DNA from 3 places in the Mesorhizobium sp. B2-3-10 genome. Region 2 is predicted to be linked to each of the others. Evidence: predicted binding sites of a transcription regulator. Region 2 holds the regulator's gene; each other region holds the start of a gene.
What was found. The regulator LexA, encoded in region 2, represses DNA repair genes until DNA is damaged. The targets are predictions, from matches to a motif close to TGTTCNNNNTGTGTTCNG.
Positions count from the first base shown of each region.

Region 1 (5,907 bases), on a different contig from region 2:
TATGTCAAATCGGCTTGCAGCAACATCGCGTATCAGGTAACGGGCAACGGCCCCGTAGACCTCATTTATGTGCCAGGCTGGGTTTCCAATCTCGACCTTGCCTGGGCATCGCCCAGGCTGGCGCATGTCCTGCACCGTCTCGGCTCTTTTTGCCGGCTGATCCGGATGGACAAGCGTGGCACCGGACTGTCGGATCGCAATGTCGGCCTGCCGACGCTCGAAGAGCGTATGGAAGACGTGCGCGCGGTCCTGGACGCGGTCGGTTCGAAGCGTACCGTCCTGTTCGGCAGCTCCGAGGGCGGCAGCATGTGCATGCTGTTTGCCGCGACCTATCCTGAACGCACGGCAGCCCTCATCTTGAACGGGACCTATGCCCGAGGTGTATGGGCGCCGGACTACCCCTGGGCCAAAACCAAGGCGCAGGTGGAAAGAGAACTCGTCGCCATCGAGCGCGAATGGGGAGAGCCGGCCGACCTCAGCAATGCCGCGCCCAGCCTGATGAACGATGCATTCGAGCGCGAATGGTTCGCGGCCTTCCTGCGCAATTCAGCTTCGCCCGCCGATGCGATCTCGCTGTGGTACTGGAGCACCGAAATCGACGTTCGGGAGATACTGGGAGCCATCCACGTTCCAACGCTAATCGTTCAGAGAACGGGCGATCGCTGGGTCAAGGCCGAGGAGGGGCGCTACCTGGCGAGACACATACCGGGAGCGAGCTACATCGAGCTCGCGGGCAACGACCATGTCATCTGGGGGGAAGGCTCCGATCGCCTGATCGATGAGATTCAGTCCTTTGTCAGCGGCACCTTGCCGGCGGCACCCGGCGAGCGTGTGCTGGTCACCATTCTCTGCGTGGACATCACCTCGCCATCCGCGTCCCCCGATGGCCAGGATTTGAGGCGGGGATATGTCGACGCGATCTGCGATCAAGTCCAACTGGCCCAGGGCAGGGAGATACGGCGCAACGCGAATGGCCTCCTCGCTGCCTTCCAGCGTCCGACGCGGGCGATCCAATGCGCCATGGCGATCCGCGACGGTTTGAAGCCATCCGGCCTCGGCGTCCGTGCCGCGGTGCATATTGGCGAGTGCGAAAAGCAAGACGGTGATTTAACCGGCACCGCCATCGACCAAGCAGTGCTGATGCTCGACCAAGCCTTGCCGGGCGAGATCGTTACGTCGCGCACAATCCGCGATCTCGTGCCGGGCTCCGGCCTTGTGTTTACAGAGCGCGGCGGGACGGAAACAGGCGCCGTGCCGGGAGGCGGGCAACTCTATGGGGTCGGTGCAGCGTCGGCCCGACAGTAGCGAAGCGCGCCATGGTGTCGGTTGGCGCGCCGTCGGGGACAGTCCCTTTTCCACTCAAAGCTCCTTTTCCGCCAGTTCCCTGAATGCGTCGGGCACCGAGCGGGCCGCTTCCAGGGCCACCGTACCGTAGCCGACCGCCTGTTTGCCGAAACGCTGGCGGATCTTGTCGATGGCGCGGTCGGCGCCGAAGCGCGCGAGGCCTTTTTGGCTGCCCGGGCGGCGCTTCTCGTCGGCGAGGCCGAGCGGCAGGTCGAGCTGCAGTTCGGCGCTCTCCTCCAGGTGCGAGACCGAGATCGCCAGCAGCGAGATCGTTTTCTCCCGGGGATGCTCGGCGAGCACGCCGCGCACCAAATCCCCTGCGATCTCGGCCAGCATGGCGGTCGCCGAGATCGGCTGTTCCAGCGTGATCGAGCGCGTGACGGCGCTGAGATCGGCAAAGCGCACGCGCACGGTTACCGTGCGGCCGGGGCGGTTCTTGGCGCGCAGCCGGCTGGCGACGCGATCGGCCAGATGCAGCAGTGTCGGCACGATCACTCGCGCCACGGCCGGCTTTTGCCCGAGCGCCGATTGCGCGCCGGCCGAGTGCGCCCGGCGCTTCGTCTGCAGCTTGCGCGGATCGCGGTTCCACGACAGCGCCGCGAGCTTTTCGCCGGCCGCGGGGCCTAGCAGCCGGGTCAGGGCGCCGCTGTGGGTCCGGGCCAGCTCGCCGATGGTCTCGACGCCGATCTCGGCCAAGCGCGCCCTGGTTGCCGGGCCGACGCCCCACATCAGCGAGACCGGCAAATCGTGCAGAAAGGCAAGCTCGGTGCCGGGCTCGACCACCACCAGCCCGTCTGGCTTGGCGACTTGCGAGGCGATCTTGGCCAGATGCTTGGTGCGCGCCACGCCGATCGAGATCGGCAGGCCGAGTTCGGCCCGCACACGGCCGCGGATCGCCGTCGCGATTTCCCGCGGGGAGCCGAACAGATGCGTGCAGCCGGCGACATCGGCGAAGGCCTCGTCGATGGAGATGCGTTCGACCACCGGCGTGAAATCGTCGAGCACCTTGATCGCCGCGTCGCCCAGCTGCTGGTAGTGGCTGAAATTGCCGCCGACGAAGATCAATCGCGGGCAAAGCTCGCGCGCCTTGCGTCCAGGCATGCCGCCGCGCACGCCAAAGGCGCGCGCTTCGTAAGAGGCGGCGAGTACCACGCCGCCGCCAACCGCGATCGGCTTGCCGCGCAGCGACGGGTCGAGCAGTTGCTCGACCGAGGCATAGAAGGCGTCGAGATCGGCATGCAGGATGGTGGCCGTCGTTTCCATCCTGTTCCGCTCATCCGCGATTGCTGATAGACAGAAACATATAGTGAACAAACAGAGATCGTTGTCAATTGGGTTTTTGCTGCATCGGTGTCCTTTGGGCGTAACCGAGGCGCGTAAAGTGCCTCCTTTTCCACAGGGCGGAAGGAGGCAGCGCCACTTCCTAGACAACATGCTCCGCCCGCAGTGCCGCCTTCATCCGTTCCAGCGCCGGCTCGCCGCCGGCCGCCAGTTCGTCGGCGATGCGGGCGAGTTTGTCGTCGGACTTGCGGTGCCTGCTGCCCCAGGCGCCGAGCGTGGCCAGCACCGGCAGGAGATCGATGCCGGCTTCGGTCAGCCGGTAGATCGCTTTCAGCCCGTGGCTAGGGTCGTCGCTGCGGGTGAGGATGCCTTCGTCCTGCAGCGTCTGCAGCCGCTCAGCCAATGTGCGCGAGGAGATGCCTTCATCGGATTGCAGGAACTCGCGAAAATGCTTTTTGCCGGCGAAGACCAGGTCGCGGATGATGAGCAGCGTCCAGCGATCGCCGAGCAGTTCCAGCGACAGGCTGATCGGGCAACCGGATCTTTCACGCGTTGACATCTCTATGGTTCCATTTTTAAATCACTTTACTATTGACATCGTTCTTTCCGTCGGTCAAACGCTTCCAAAAGTAAATCGTTAGATCGCAACTTGGCCAGCAGGAGGACGTCATGAGCCAGGCCGTCGCGAAAATCAGCACACCAAGAACCGTCGTGGTCATCGGGGCCACCAACGAGGTTGGCAAGACGGTCGCACAGGTCCTGACCGAGCGGGGGCATATTGTGCGCGGCGTGGCGCGCAGCCTGGGTGTCGCGCTTGACGATAGCGACGCGCTCGCCTCCGCCTTTTCCGGCGCCGACAGCGCCTATGTAATGATTCCGTTCGACGTCACGGCGCCGGATCTTCATCGCTTCGAAGATGAAGTCGGCGCGCGGCTGGCGGCGGCGATCGCGAAGTCAGGCGTGCGCCGCGTCGTGCTGCTCAGCGGCCTCAACGCCCATCTCAGGATGGGAACTTCGCTCGGCGCCGTCTTGATGGAGGACCGGCTGGCGCCGCTCGGCCTCGACGAACTGGTGTTTTTGCGCGCCTCATTCTTCATGGAGAACTTCGCCAAGGGCATGGGCTTTGTCCAGCAGGCCGCTTCCGGCATCTTCATGACGCCGTTCCGGGGCGATCTGCCGATGCCTTTGATTGCTGCCAGCGATCTCGGCCAGCGCGCCGCCGCGCTGCTGGACGCCACGCGTTTTCCAAGCGAGCGGATCATCGAATTGCATGGCGGCGGCTATTATACCTTCGAGCAGGCCACCGCGATCCTGGGCAGCGCGATGGGGAGGCAGGTCACTTACAAGGCGGCTCCATTCACTGAGGCGCGCGCCGGGATGATCGCCAACGGCCTGTCACCGAGCTTTGCCGATGCGCTCGGCGAAACGGCGGCGAGTTTCAACAAGGGTGAACGCTGGGCACTTGAGGCACCGTCAATCCGCAACGCCACGCCGACCACTTTCGAGAGCTGGGCACAAGCCTTTGCCCGTTCGCAAAGCGCGGCGTGATCCTTCCTGCCTGGAATCCGGAAACGAGGAGAACCCGATGAAAAAGCTGATCCTTCAGATGCAGATGTCGGTCGACGGCTTTGTCGGTGCCAATGAGAACCACCCCTGGCAACTCTGGGGATGGGGCGACGACATCGGTTGGGACGAGGAGCTGAAGCGTGATTTCAACGCGGTGTTTGCCGGCATCGACACCATCCTGCTCAGCCGCAAGATGGCTGAGGAAGGTTACCTCACCCATTGGGGCAACGCGGCGCGGAAATACCCGGCCGATCCGTTCTATGCCTTCGCCCAGCGTATCGTCGAAGCGCGCAAGGTGGTGCCGAGCGACAGGCTCGAGACCTCGCGATGGGAGCGCACGACGGTGGTGAGCGGCGACCTGCCGCGCGAAGTCAACGCATTGAAGGCGGGTGAGGGCGGCGACATGGCCGTCTTCGGCGGGGCCGGCTTTGCGTCGGCGCTGATCGCGGCCGGGGTGGTCGACGAGTTCCAGCTGTTCGTCAATCCGGCCGTGCTGGGCGCCGGCCGCCGCATCTTCGACCAAGGCGGGTTCCGAAACCTGCTTCTGCTTGGCTCGAAGGCTTATGGCTGCGGCATGGTGGTCAGCCGCTACGCGCCAGCGGGCTGATTACCGGCGTGCAGGCCGCACGCCGGTAAAAAGACGTTTGGCCGGAATCCTTTGCCCGCTTCTCTTCGTCTTCAAGGTGGGTCGCCGGAAGGGCGGCCGCATCAACGCTGAATGGAGAGACAGATGATCCTGGTGACAGGCGCCACCGGCCTGAACGGCAAGGCAATCGTGCGCGAGTCCGCGCGGCAGAAGCATCAAGTGAGGGCGCTGGTTCGCGATCTTAACCGGGCATCCGCGGCAGGGCTCGGCGGACTTGCCGGCGTCGAGCTGGTCGACGGCGACATGCGCCGGGCGGAGACGCTTGGCGCGGCTCTCGATGGTGTCGATCGCGTGCTGATGATTTCGACCGCCGCGCAAGACATGGTCGAGACGCAGTGCCGTTTTATCGACGCCTGCAAGCAGGCCGGCGTCGCGCACGTGGTGAAGTTTTCCGGTGCCGAATCCAACATCGGCTATGACGCGACGAAGTTCCGCTTCACGCGCATGCATGAGGAGGTCGAGCGCTATCTCGAAGGAGCCGGCATGGCGTGGACGCATCTGCGCCCCAGCCAGTTCATGCAGGTCTATCTGCGCGACGCGCCGACCATCGCCGCCGAGGGCGCCTTCTATCTGGCGCTTGGCGGCACCGAACTGTCGCCGGTCGATGTCGAGGACATCGCCAAGGTCGCCGTCCGGCTGCTGCGCGATGGCGGCCATGAAGGCGAGAGCCTCGACATGACCGGACCCGAAGCGCTGACGATGAGCGACATCGCGGCGCGGATTTCGCAGGCGATCGGCAAGCCGGTCCGCTACGTCGACATCAGCCCGCAAGAGCGGCGGCGCAACCTGCTGGGCGCCGGCGTTCCCGCCGACTTCGCCGATGCGCTGGACGAGCAGTTGGCCGAGCGGCTGCGGCGGCCGAAATCGCGGGTGCATCTGGCCACCCACGAGATGTTCGGCGTGCGCGCAACGCCGTTCGTCGAATTCGCCCAACGCCACGCGGCGATGTTGCGGGGCGGGGCGTAGGCCGCCGAAAAAACGCAGGTCGGCACGTATCCTTTTTGCCTGCCCGTCCGTCTCTTGCCTGAAGGTCGCGCCGGACCGCGATCGGCAACCACGGAGAAACACTC
Region 1 is NZ_VFVT01000008.1:226,286-232,192, forward strand. It holds gene FJ943_RS23490 (alpha/beta fold hydrolase) at 1-1,305, shown strand, start outside; gene dinB (DNA polymerase IV) at 1,360-2,607, opposite strand; gene FJ943_RS23500 (helix-turn-helix domain-containing protein) at 2,768-3,184, opposite strand; gene FJ943_RS23505 (NmrA family NAD(P)-binding protein) at 3,295-4,173, shown strand; gene FJ943_RS23510 (dihydrofolate reductase family protein) at 4,211-4,798, shown strand; gene FJ943_RS23515 (SDR family oxidoreductase) at 4,922-5,803, shown strand.
Region 1: the regulator LexA is predicted to act here: its motif matches at 2,640-2,657, upstream of dinB (DNA polymerase IV).

Region 2 (5,907 bases):
ATCGGCCGCGGCACTGCCGGCGCTGACCATCAATGCGCCTGCCAGGGCCAAACCCGACAACCAAGCGGATTTCGACTTCAACATCATTTCCTCCCAGATTTGATCAGGGCCGCTTGGAAACGCGGCGGCTACGGCGATCATGGTGAGTCCGCCGGTCTGTGTCAAACATTATATATAATTGTCGCTGCGACCCAATATCATATATACTTTCGCCAGACGACGGATTGATCACCATGCGGGATGAAACGAGTTCCACAAAAACGGAAGCCGCCTATCAGCTGTTGCGGCGCGACATCCTGACCACGCGCCTCATGCCCGGCGCCCCGCTCAAACTGAGTGCGCTGCGCGGCACCTATGGCGTCGGCTGGACACCGTTGCGCGAAGCCCTGTCGCGGCTCGAGGCCGAACGCCTGGTCACCGCGATCAGCAATCGTGGTTTTGCCGTGGCTCCGGTGTCGCGGGCCGAGCTGGAGGATCTGGCACGCGCCAGGATGGTGGTCGAGATACCCCTGTTCCTCGAATCGATGGAGAAAGGCGGCAGGGAGTGGGAGGATGCCGTGGTCACCGCCCACTACCGGCTCTCGCGTTGCAAGACGGCGGTCGACGATCCCTCGGACGCGGCCGTCGACAGATGGGACGAGAACCACGAGGCTTTCCATGCGGCGCTGCTGAGCGCCGCCACATGCGACTGGCTGTTGCGGTTCCGCTCGACGATCTCGGATCAGCTGCGCCGGCATCATCGCTTTCTTGGTCTGGCGCCGACACTGCGGGCCGCGGCCGGCCTCAAGGATGGCTATGAAGAGGCAATCGAAGCGCTGCGCGAAGCGATTGCGATCGAACACCATACCGCGATCATGGAAGCGGCGCTCGACCGTGACATCGAGCGGGCCAAGGCGCTGATGACGGCGCATATCGGCTACACACTGCACGTCTATGTCCACAGCGAAGACAGCGGCGCCACCAGATACGCCGCTCGCGCCGGCAGCTTGAAGGCGGGTTCGGGATAACTTCAGCGCTTCCGCGACGCCTATTCGAACGCGCTGGCCGGAGTGCGCCGAACGCCCGGATCCATGGCCGCCCGAAGCTACCAATCGTTGGCATTTTGGTTTCGTTTCGTTCCGCGAATAATGGCTCCGCGAGTTATACGTCCCCCCGAGGAGAAGCCTTCCAACTAACTGATGCCAAAGCCTCGTCGGCGGATGGGCCACAGGCCATTAACCAAAACGATTTCAATGCGCCTGCCGATGGCGGAAAGGGCTGGTTGCTGCCCGCCGTCGCGGGCAAAAAACTTCCAACCCCTTAACAAATTCATTAAACTTTAAACGGTTGCAGAACACAACTGGAACAGATAGTGTTTGTTCTGGGTTTGTTTTTTCGATTCTGGTTCAACCTTTCGTTCAATGTCTTGGGGGCCGCCATGCTGACACGCAAGCAACATGAACTGCTGATGTTCATCCACGAACGGCTCAAGGAAAGCGGGATACCGCCTTCCTTCGACGAGATGAAGGAAGCACTCGATCTTGCCTCCAAGTCGGGGATCCATCGCCTGATCACGGCGCTGGAGGAGCGCGGCTTCATTCGCCGGCTACCCAATCGGGCACGCGCGCTGGAAGTGCTGCGGCTGCCGGACTCGATCGCGCCGGGCCTCAATGCGGCAAAGAAGTTCTCGCCAAGCATCATCCAAGGCAGCCTTGGCCAAGGCAGCGCCGGACGCCAGATCAGGCCGGCCGCTGCGCCTTCGCGCCTGCCCGCGGCCGGCAACGACGACGATGCGGTTTCAGCCGTGTCCATCCCGGTCATGGGCCGTATCGCCGCCGGTGTGCCGATCGATGCCATCCAGCATCAGACGCATTCTATCTCGGTGCCGCCGGACATGATCATGGGCGGCGAGCACTATGCGCTGGAGGTCAAGGGCGACTCGATGATCGAGGCCGGTATCTTCGATGGAGACACGGTCATTATCCGCAATGCCAACACGGCAAGCCCGGGCGAAATTATCGTGGCACTGGTCGACGAAGAGGAAGCGACGCTGAAGCGGTTCCGCCGCAAAGGCGCTTCGATCGCGCTCGAGGCCGCCAATCCAGCCTACGAAACACGCATTTTCGGGCCGGACAGGGTCAAGGTACAAGGCAAGCTGGTCGGGTTGATCAGGCGCTACTGAGCCGGCTTGCCATCGGGCTTGTCGGTTTTTTTGTACGGCGGCAGCCCCCTCGCCTCGCGAGAGAATTTTCGCTGTTCGTGCCAGGGTCGGTATGGTCCGTCAACGGCGAATGCGATCGCGGCCCGGGTCGTGGCCGACTGGGAATTGAAGAAGACGGCAGCGCTTCCCTTGCGGGCGAGCTGCCGTTTGGTGACGACGAGAACCAGTGGATTGTGGCAGGCGTCATAGGCGGTCGCGTCGTTGACGATGATCAGGTCGGCGAAAGCGCAGGCTTTCCAGGTGGTCTTGCGGTCTTCGACATAGGCAATGATCGCGCCGGAAGGGTGCCTGGCAAGGCACAGGCCTTCGCGGCAGTAGAAGGGCGATCCCGGCGGCAGGTCGGTGGGACTGGCAACATCGAATTGCCCGTCTGTCGTGTCGAACATTTCCGGTTTGACGATTCTTTCGGAGATCAGGGCGCGCTTCCAGTTGTCGGTTGCGAATTCGTTGGGACGTTCCCGGTTGACGGCCAGTTCGCCATTGCCGATCGGCAGCGCGACCAGCCGCGCATCTTCGGAGATCAGCACATCGGGCGCGCGCGTGTGCGACACAGTCAACAGGCCGGCGAGCGCGAATGGCAGCGCCGCGAGCCGCAGCCATGTCGTCGCCATCGTCGCGATTACCAGCGCGACGGTGACCAGCAGCACGGATTGCTGCGAAATCAGCCCGACTCCATCGACCGGAGAGCGCTCCGATATCCACGCCGACACGGCGATCATTGCTGTCAGGCCCTTGCCCATAAGGTAGAGAGCCGGCCAATCCAGTCCGAATGGCATCAGCAGGGCGCTGGCGACGGCCAGGAACATCACGACCGACACGATCGGCATCACGGCCAGATTGGCGAACAGGCTGAGCGGCGATACCCGCTGGAAATGCCAGATGGCAAACAGTGCCGTGGCGCTGCCGGCGATAATGGACGTCATGGCCAATCCTCCTGTCGCCAGCAGGAATTTTCGCGTCAGGAATCCCGCCAGGGAACGCTTTGGCGGCGGTGGCCGCGTCTTTCCTGCATGGTGATCGGCCCAGCCGGCATAAGCGCCAACCAGGGCCGCGGTCGCGGCGAACGACATCTGAAAGCTCGGGCCGACAACCTCGTGAGGCGAGACCAGAATGACGGCGATCGCCGAGATCGCCAGATTGCGCATGGTCAGGGCAGCGCGATCGAAGAAGACGGCAATCAGCATCACCGCCAGCATGATGAAGCTGCGTTCGGCGGCAACGACGACACCGGAAATGATGAGATAGGCGGCGATCGAGAACAGTGCGGCGGCGGCCGCGTATTTCTTCACCGGCCGGCGCGCGGAAAAGTCTGGAAACAGCGCGAAGGCACCACGCAGCAGACCCATGATGGTGCCGGCCACAAGCGCCATATGCAGTCCCGAAATAGAGATGATGTGATAGATGCCGGTACGCCGCATCGCTTCATTGATTTCATCGGGTATGCCGGCGCGCACGCCGACGATCAGCGCCGCCGCGATCTCGCCTTCAGCGCCGCCGACGCTGCCCCTGATGTGGTCGGCGATGGCTTCGCGGGCATTTTCGATGCCTGAAAAAAGGCGAGCCGATAGCGGCATCTCACCGTCGTCGGCGGAAACAACCGTCGGATTGCCGAGAAAGAAGCCGCTGCCGCCGATGCCGGCGAAATAGCTGTCGAAAGAGAAGTCGTAGCTGTCCGGCCGCACCGGGCCGGTCGGCGGCAACAGTTTGGCGTAGCCTGTGATGAGCGAGCCGGCGGTCATTCCCGGCGGTATCTTGCGTGCGGAAAGCCGGACCCTTTCCGGTGCATAGCGCAGTTTCGGCCGGGCGGTCGAAATCACGTCCATGGTCAGCCGGATGCGGCCGCTCTCCATCTCTTCGAGCGAGACCACGCGGCCGGTCAGTTGCGTGGAGATTTCCGAACCCAGCATCCGGGTTCCGGCTCGCCATGTTTCGACCTTCGCCGCGAGCAGGCCCAGCGCGCACAACAGCACTGCCATGAAACACAGATGGGTTTTCGACCAGGAGCGCGAGACGAAGGCACAGACCGCCATCAGCACCACGACCGCGACGGGTTTTGCAAAGTCGGGCTCGGATGCCAGCGAGAAATAGGCGATCGCCCCAACGGCCAGACAGACCGGCACCAGCAGGAACGCGATGCCCCGGTCGAGTTCGAGCTCCGTCGCCCGGGCCACGCCATGGCGCACGCGAGGCAAGGATACCAGGCCGACTTGCCGGCGCACGCGCGCGATCCTGCCCGCGGCAGGAGCCGGCGCCGGCGCCTGCCCACCTGCCTGCAGCGACCTGGTTTCGGGTGCAGCCACGAGCGGAGATGGCAGTGGGATCGTCGCAGGCGCCGCAAACAGGGATCGCTCGCTGACGCCGATAGCGGCATCCTCGCCCCGATCCGAGCCCCGGCCTCGTCCAGTCATCGGGTCTGCCCCTTGCACCCTCGACGTCCTATGCTACATGAACGCGCAACGCGCGAAAGTCCGCACGCTGCGCACCCAGCTTCAGACGTTTTCCGAGAGTTCCATGCCCGACAAGGTCATCACCCGTTTTGCCCCCTCGCCGACCGGCTATCTGCACATCGGCGGCGCGCGCACGGCGCTCTTCAACTGGCTCTATGCAAAGCATACCGGCGGCACGATGCTGCTGCGCATTGAGGACACCGATCGCGAGCGTTCGACCGATGCGGCCACATCGGCCATTCTCGATGGCCTGACCTGGCTTGGCCTTTCGTGGGATGGTGACGCGGTCTCTCAATTCGAGCGCGCGCCGCGCCATCGCGAGGTGGCCGAGGAGCTGGTGCGCCTGGGCAAGGCCTATTACAGCTACGAGACTTCAGCCGAGCTCGAGGCAATGCGCGAAGCTGCACGCGCCAAGGGCCTACCGCCACGCTATAACGGCCATTGGCGTGACCGCGACCCGTCGGAGGCGCCGTCCGGCGTCAGGGGCGCCATCCGCATCAAGGCACCGGCCGAGGGCGAGACGGTGGTGCAGGACCGGGTCCAGGGAGACGTGCGCTTCCCCAACAAGGATCTCGACGACTTCATCATCCTGCGTTCGGACGGCAACCCGACCTACATGCATGCCGTCGTCGTCGACGATCACGACATGGGCGTCACCCACATCATCCGTGGCGACGATCACCTGACCAACGCCGCCCGCCAGACCGTGATCTACAACGCCATGGGCTGGGACGTGCCGTCGATGTCGCATATCCCGCTGATCCACGGCGCCGACGGCGCCAAGCTGTCGAAGCGCCATGGCGCGCTCGGCGTCGAAGCCTATCGCGCCATGGGCTATCTGCCGGAGGCGCTGCTCAATTATCTTGCGCGGCTCGGCTGGAGCCATGGCGACGACGAGATCATGTCGATCGAGGACATGGTCTCGTGGTTCGACATTGGCGACGTCAACAAGGGCGCGGCGCGCTTCGATTTCGCCAAGCTGGAAGCGATCAACGGCGCGCATATGCGACGTATGGCCGACACCGAGCTGTTCGATATCTTTATCGCCACCTTGCCCTATCTGGAGGGCGGCCCGGCGATGGCGGCGCGGCTCAACGAGAAGAACAAGGCGCAGCTGCTGGCAGCACTTCCGGGCCTGAAGGAGCGCGCCAAGACGCTGGTCGAGCTTGTCGACGGCGCCGCCTTCCTGTTTGCCGCGCGGCCGCTGCCGATCGACGACAAGGCGGCACTCCTGCTCAATGACGACGCGCGCAAGATCCT
Region 2 is NZ_VFVT01000014.1:38,006-43,912, reverse strand. It holds gene FJ943_RS28835 (ABC transporter substrate-binding protein) at 1-84, opposite strand, end outside; gene FJ943_RS28830 (GntR family transcriptional regulator) at 234-1,007, shown strand; gene lexA (transcriptional repressor LexA) at 1,418-2,161, shown strand; gene FJ943_RS28820 (ComEC/Rec2 family competence protein) at 2,155-4,608, opposite strand; gene gltX (glutamate--tRNA ligase) at 4,712-5,907, shown strand, end outside.

Region 3 (5,907 bases), on a different contig from region 2:
TCTCCGGCTACCGCGTTTTCACCAGGCGCTTCGTCAAGAGCTTCCCCGCCGTTTCCGGCGGCTTCGAGATCGAGGCCGAAATGTCGGTGCATGCTTCGCAGCTTAAATTGCCGGTCAGCGAAATCGCGCTCGACTACGGCCGGAGGCCGGAAGGCTCGTCTTCGAAGCTGTCGACCTGGCGCGACGGTGCCAAGATCCTGTGGATGTTCGCCATGCTGATGAAGGAGACGCAGCCGCTGCGCTTCTTCGGTGCTTTTGCCGTGTTCTTCCTGGCATCGAGCTTGTTCCTGATGGCACCCGTGCTGATCGAATTCGCCGAAACCGGTCTCGTGCCGCGCATGCCGACCTGGGTGCTGTCGGTCGGTTTGCTGCTGCTGTCGATGCTGGCGGCGGTGACCGGGCTGATCCTCGATTCCGTGTCGCGCGGCCGAGCCGAGCAGAAGCGCATCGTCTATCTCTCGATGCCTTCGGGCCGCATCGATCGGCATGGGCTCACCGGCGAACACGTGGCCGTGAAACCAGAGCCGGGCAAGACACCCCGGGCGGCCTGAACGGTGCAACGCGTCGCCCGCTTTGTCTTCGCCGGCGGCATCGGTTTCGTCGCCGATGCGGCGGCACTCTGGCTGCTTGTGGTCTTGACGCCGCTCGGCCCCTTCGTTGCCCGCCTCCTCTCGATCGGCTTCGCGCTCTGCGTCACCTGGCTGATCAATCGCCGCCTCACCTTCTCGCCATCTGGCCGGGGTATCGCGCAGGAAGGCGCTCGTTATGGCGGCGTCGGCATTGCCACCGGCATCGTCAACTACGTCGTTTATTGCGCCATCTTGTTCGTGCTGCCGGCAGTGCCGCCGCTGGCGGCCCTCGCCGTCGCTTCGCTGGTCGCCATGACGCTTTCCTTCCTCGGCTATTCCAGGCTGGTCTTCGACCGTTAGGCCCTGGCACGATTGGAGGTCAAGCTTTCACCCTGTGTCGACCGGCGCAGGCTGGCGCCCGTCACGTCATGCGGCGTCGTTCTGCCGGAACCGGGTCACCCTCGGGTCAAGCCCGAGGGCCTGCCCTTAAGGCGACATGCATCACTCGCGCGGCGCAAACACCCACAGCGACGACAGAATGTAGCTCACCGCGCTTGCGGCAACCGTCGTCAGCGCCGACATGGCAAACGCCGACATCCCGAAACGCGCGACTGCCACATGCGACACCAGACCCGAAAGCACCGCGCATCCGAGCTGCAGCGCAAGATAGCGCGGCATGACCCTGGCATGATCGTGCCGACCGCCGAATGTCCAGCCGCGCTGCGCGCTGTAGGCAAGAACGAAGGCGACCGCGTAGGCGACGACACTGCCGATGAAAGGCGAAGCCCCCAGCGACATCAGGAGCCACGACAGGACGAAGAACAGCAATGCCGCGCCGGCGCCGACCGTCAGGAACCGGAACAGCTGCGTCTGGATAAGGGCAGGCAAGGCTTCGCTCATACGTCGTGTGCCGGCAGTTTGTCAGCCGGCAATTCATTCGGCGGTAAATCACCGGCCGGTAATTTAGGAGATTGGCCGATGCGACCAGCCTTCAGCGGCTTGACCGGTATCTCCAGGACACCGAGCAGGAATGCCGAAAAGAAGACCTGGAACGAAATGACGATCAGGCTCAGGCCCAGCACGACGATGCGCGGAATTTCGGAATCGGTCAGTGGACCGAAGCCGAGATGGGCCCAGCGGGCCACGGCATAACCGAAGAACAGGAAGCCGGCGGCAAAGCAGATGCCGGCATTGGCGGCGAGACGGTCGGTGCTGATGGTCCTGGTCAGCCAGTCCGATCCGCGGCTTGGCGGCAGGATGCCGGTAATTTCGGCATAGTATCGCGAAATGGCACCGAAGGTGATGAGCTGGATGCCGGTGACGATCATGAAACAGGCGGCGACGAAGGTGTTGAGATCGAGCGAAAGATTGTCGACCACCCGCAAGGGGCCGAACACCAGCAGCGCAGCGAACAGCGTGCCGAGGCCGGAAAGCACCGCCCCTGGAATGAAGAACATCCAGCGCGGATTGTAGACCAGCAGGAATTTGAGGTGCCGCCAGCCGTCGCGCCAGGTCCTGAGATGCGGCGGCCGGCTGCGGCCGTCGGGCTTGAGCGTGGTCGGCACTTCCTCGATGCGCAGGCCGGCAAGCGCGCTGCGCACCACCATTTCGCTGGCGAATTCCATCCCGGTGGTCTGCAGATCGAGCTTCCTGATGCTGTCGGCGTTGAAGCCGCGCAGGCCGCAGTGGAAGTCGCCGGTCTTGATGCGGAAGAACAGGCGGCCGACGAAGCTCAGCACCGGATTGCCGAGATAGCGATGCAGAGCCGGCATGGCACCAGCCTCTATGCCGCCGCGGAAGCGGTTGCCCATGACCAGGTCGGCGCCGCCGCGCAGCCGCGCCACGAATGCCTCCAGTGCACCGAAATCATAGCTGTCATCGGCATCGCCCATGATGATGAAGCGGCCCCTGGCGGCGGCGATGCCGCCCAGAAGCGCCGCGCCATAGCCCTTCTGCGCGACCGGGACGACACGAGCACCGCCTTGCGCTGCGATCTCCCGCGAGCCGTCGGTGCTGCCATTGTCTGCGATCAGCACCTCGCCCGCTATGCCGGATTGGTCGAGAAAGGCCTTGGCCTTGCCGATGCAGACGGCGAGCGTCTCGGCCTCGTTGAGGCATGGCATCAGGATGGTGAGTTCGAGCTGCTGGGTCGAGGCTGCGCGGACGGCAGTGAGCGCGTTCATGATCGTCGTTCCATCGGGTGCCCGGCGCGGCGTCAGGTCGGCCGGCTGCATTCGGAGCCTACCGTCGCACGGCAAGGCTTAAGAAAGCGATGATGTCAGTCCTCGCCATGTCTGCAACCGGCAGACGCGCCTTGCTGATCCCAATGTTCAAAACGTCGCGATTGGCAGAACGCGCCGCGACGCCTATATCGCTTGCGTCGACTATGCTGGGGACCTGCCATGAAGTTGAAAATCGCCGTCCAGATGGACCATGTCTCCACCGTGTCGATCGCCGGCGACACCTCGTTCGCCCTGTCGCTGGAGGCGCAGCGGCGCGGTCACCAGCTGTTCCACTACACGCCCGACCGGCTGTCGATGCGCGATGGCAAGGTGTTTGCCCGCGTCGAGGAGATGACGGTGCGCGACGAAAAGGGCAGCCACTATTCGCTGGGCGAAAAGGTGCGCACCGACTTGTCCGAAATGGACGTCGTCCTGCTGCGCCAGGACCCGCCCTTCGACATGAACTACATCACCACGACCCACATCCTCGAGCGCATCCATCCAAAGACGCTGGTCGTCAACGACCCGGCCTGGGTGCGCAACAGCCCGGAAAAGATTTTCGTCACCGAGTTCCCGGACCTGATGCCGGACACGCTGATCACCAAGGATCCGCTCGAAGTCGCCGCCTTCCGCAAGGAATTCGGCGACATCATCGTCAAGCCGCTCTACGGCAATGGCGGCGCCGGCATCTTCCACATGCTGGAAGCCGACCGCAATCTCGCCTCGCTGCTCGAAATGTTCGGCCAGATGTTTCGCGAGCCCTATATCGTGCAGCGTTACCTGAAGGATGTACGCAAGGGCGACAAACGCATCATTCTGATCGACGGCGAGCCGGTCGGCGCCATCAACCGGGTGCCGGCCGAGCACGACTCCCGCTCCAACATGCATGTCGGCGGCCGCGCCGAGAAGACCGAGTTGACGACACGCGAGCGCGAGATCTGTGCCCGCATCGGGCCGTCGCTGAAAGAGCGCGGCTTCATCCTGGTCGGCATCGACGTCATCGGCGACTACATGACCGAGATCAACGTCACCTCGCCGACCGGCGTGCGCGAGGTCAAGCGCTTCGGCGGCGCCGACATCGCCAGCCTGTTCTGGGACGCGGTGGAGGGGAAGCGGACATAATTTGTTTTCAGTTTGTGTTAACCATGTTCCGCTTTTGCAGCCGGGTACAACCGGCGCGCAACCTGTGCGGCTGCCGGTTGCGCCAATGTTCCCGATTTGATCAAGGGTGGCGCCTCAAAGCCGGCGCTGTTCGCGCTCCCTGAGGTCAGCCGTCTGGGCCAGGACCCAATCCCGGAACAGCTTGATCTTAGGCGTGTTGCGGCGGCTTTCGGAATGCACCGGCCAGTAGCCGCTCCATGCGCTCACCTCACTTGTTCCTGTAATGTTCTTGCCCTGGGCTGAAATCTGTGGTTGTCTTGCGTTGACGTCGCTCGCGGCCCGTTAAGGGGCAAGGGCGAGCCGGCAGCGGGGGCAGACAATGGTGGCGCGGGTTCGTACGGTTGCTTTCCAGGGCATCGAGGCAGTGCCGGTCGACGTGCAGGTGATGATCGCGCCCGGCAAGGTCAACATGCATATCGTCGGCCTGCCAGACAAAGCGGTGGCGGAAAGCCGCGAGCGGGTGCAGGCGGCCTTGCATGCGTCGGGCCTGTCGATGCCGTCGAAGAAGGTGACCGTCAACCTGGCGCCCGCCGATCTGCCGAAGGAAGGCAGCCACTACGATCTGCCGATCGCGCTTGGCTTGATGGCAGCCCTTGGCGCCATTCCGGGCGACATGCTGGCTGGCTATGTCGTGCTGGGCGAGCTGTCGCTCGACGGTACGATCACCGCCGTTGCCGGTGCCTTGCCGGCGGCGATCGGCGCCAATGCCGAAGGCAAAGGGCTGATCTGTCCCTTCGCTTGCGGGCCGGAAGCGGCCTGGGCAGGGCGGGAATTCGACATTCTCGCGCCCCGCAGCCTGATTGCGATCGCCAATCATTTCCGCGGCACACAGGTGCTGTCGCGCCCGGAGGCCGGCATCCGCGCGGCGGCGCGCGACCTGCCCGACCTTGCCGACATCAAGGGCCAGGAGACGGCGAAGCGGGCGCTGGAAGTGGCGGCCGCCGGCGGACACAATCTGCTCATGATCGGTCCGCCAGGCTCAGGCAAATCGATGCTGGCGCAGCGCCTGCCGTCGATCCTGCCGCCACTGGCGCCGAAGGAACTGCTCGAAGTCTCGATGATCGCCTCGGTGGCCGGCGAGCTCGGCGAAGGCAAGCTGACCGACCGGCGGCCATTCCGCGCCCCGCACCATTCGGCCTCGATGGCGGCGATGGTGGGCGGCGGCCTGCGCGCGCGGCCAGGCGAAGTCTCGCTCGCCCATCACGGCGTGCTGTTCCTCGACGAGTTCCCCGAATTCACGCCGCAGACGCTCGATGCGCTGCGCCAGCCGCTTGAAACCGGCGACTGCATGATCGCACGGGCCAACCATCGCGTCACCTATCCGGCTCGCATCCAGCTGGTGGCGGCGATGAACCCGTGCCGCTGCGGCATGGCCGGCGAACCGGGTTATCGCTGCCTGCGCGGCGATCGTTGCCGCACCGATTACCAGGCGCGCATTTCAGGTCCGCTGCTCGACCGCATCGATCTCAGGATCGAAGTGCCGGCGGTCTCGGCCAGCGACCTGATCCGGCCGGATCGAGCGGAAAAGAGCGCCGACGTGGCGTTGCGCGTGGCGCGTGCCCGCACCATCCAGCGCGAGCGTTTCGAGCGGCTCGGCGTCAACAGCGCCACCACCAACGCGCATTGTTCTCCAGCCGTCATCGAGACGATCGCCATGCCCGACGCCGCAGGCCTGTCGCTGCTCAAGGATACCAGCGAAAAACTCGCCTTTTCGGCGCGGGCCTACCACCGGGTGCTCAAAGTGGCGCGCACGCTCGCCGACCTCGACGCCAGCGAATGTGTCGGCCGCATCCATCTGGCCGAAGCGATTTCCTATCGCATGAGTTCGGAGCGCATGGCGCAGGCGGCGTAGCCGCGTGTCGCGCAGCTCCGGTTACCTATCGCAAAGTCCCGATGAAATGCAGGCGACGGTCGAAAAACACGCTGGCCGGGAACGGATAGAGCGACAGCTTCTC
Region 3 is NZ_VFVT01000001.1:329,989-335,895, forward strand. It holds gene FJ943_RS01660 (glycosyltransferase) at 1-551, shown strand, start outside; gene FJ943_RS01665 (GtrA family protein) at 555-929, shown strand; gene FJ943_RS01670 (GtrA family protein) at 1,071-1,469, opposite strand; gene FJ943_RS01675 (glycosyltransferase family 2 protein) at 1,466-2,752, opposite strand; gene gshB (glutathione synthase) at 2,972-3,913, shown strand; gene FJ943_RS30115 (hypothetical protein) at 4,028-4,159, opposite strand; gene FJ943_RS01690 (YifB family Mg chelatase-like AAA ATPase) at 4,272-5,804, shown strand; gene FJ943_RS01695 (hypothetical protein) at 5,830-5,907, opposite strand, start outside.
Region 3: the regulator LexA is predicted to act here: its motif matches at 4,166-4,183, upstream of FJ943_RS01690 (YifB family Mg chelatase-like AAA ATPase).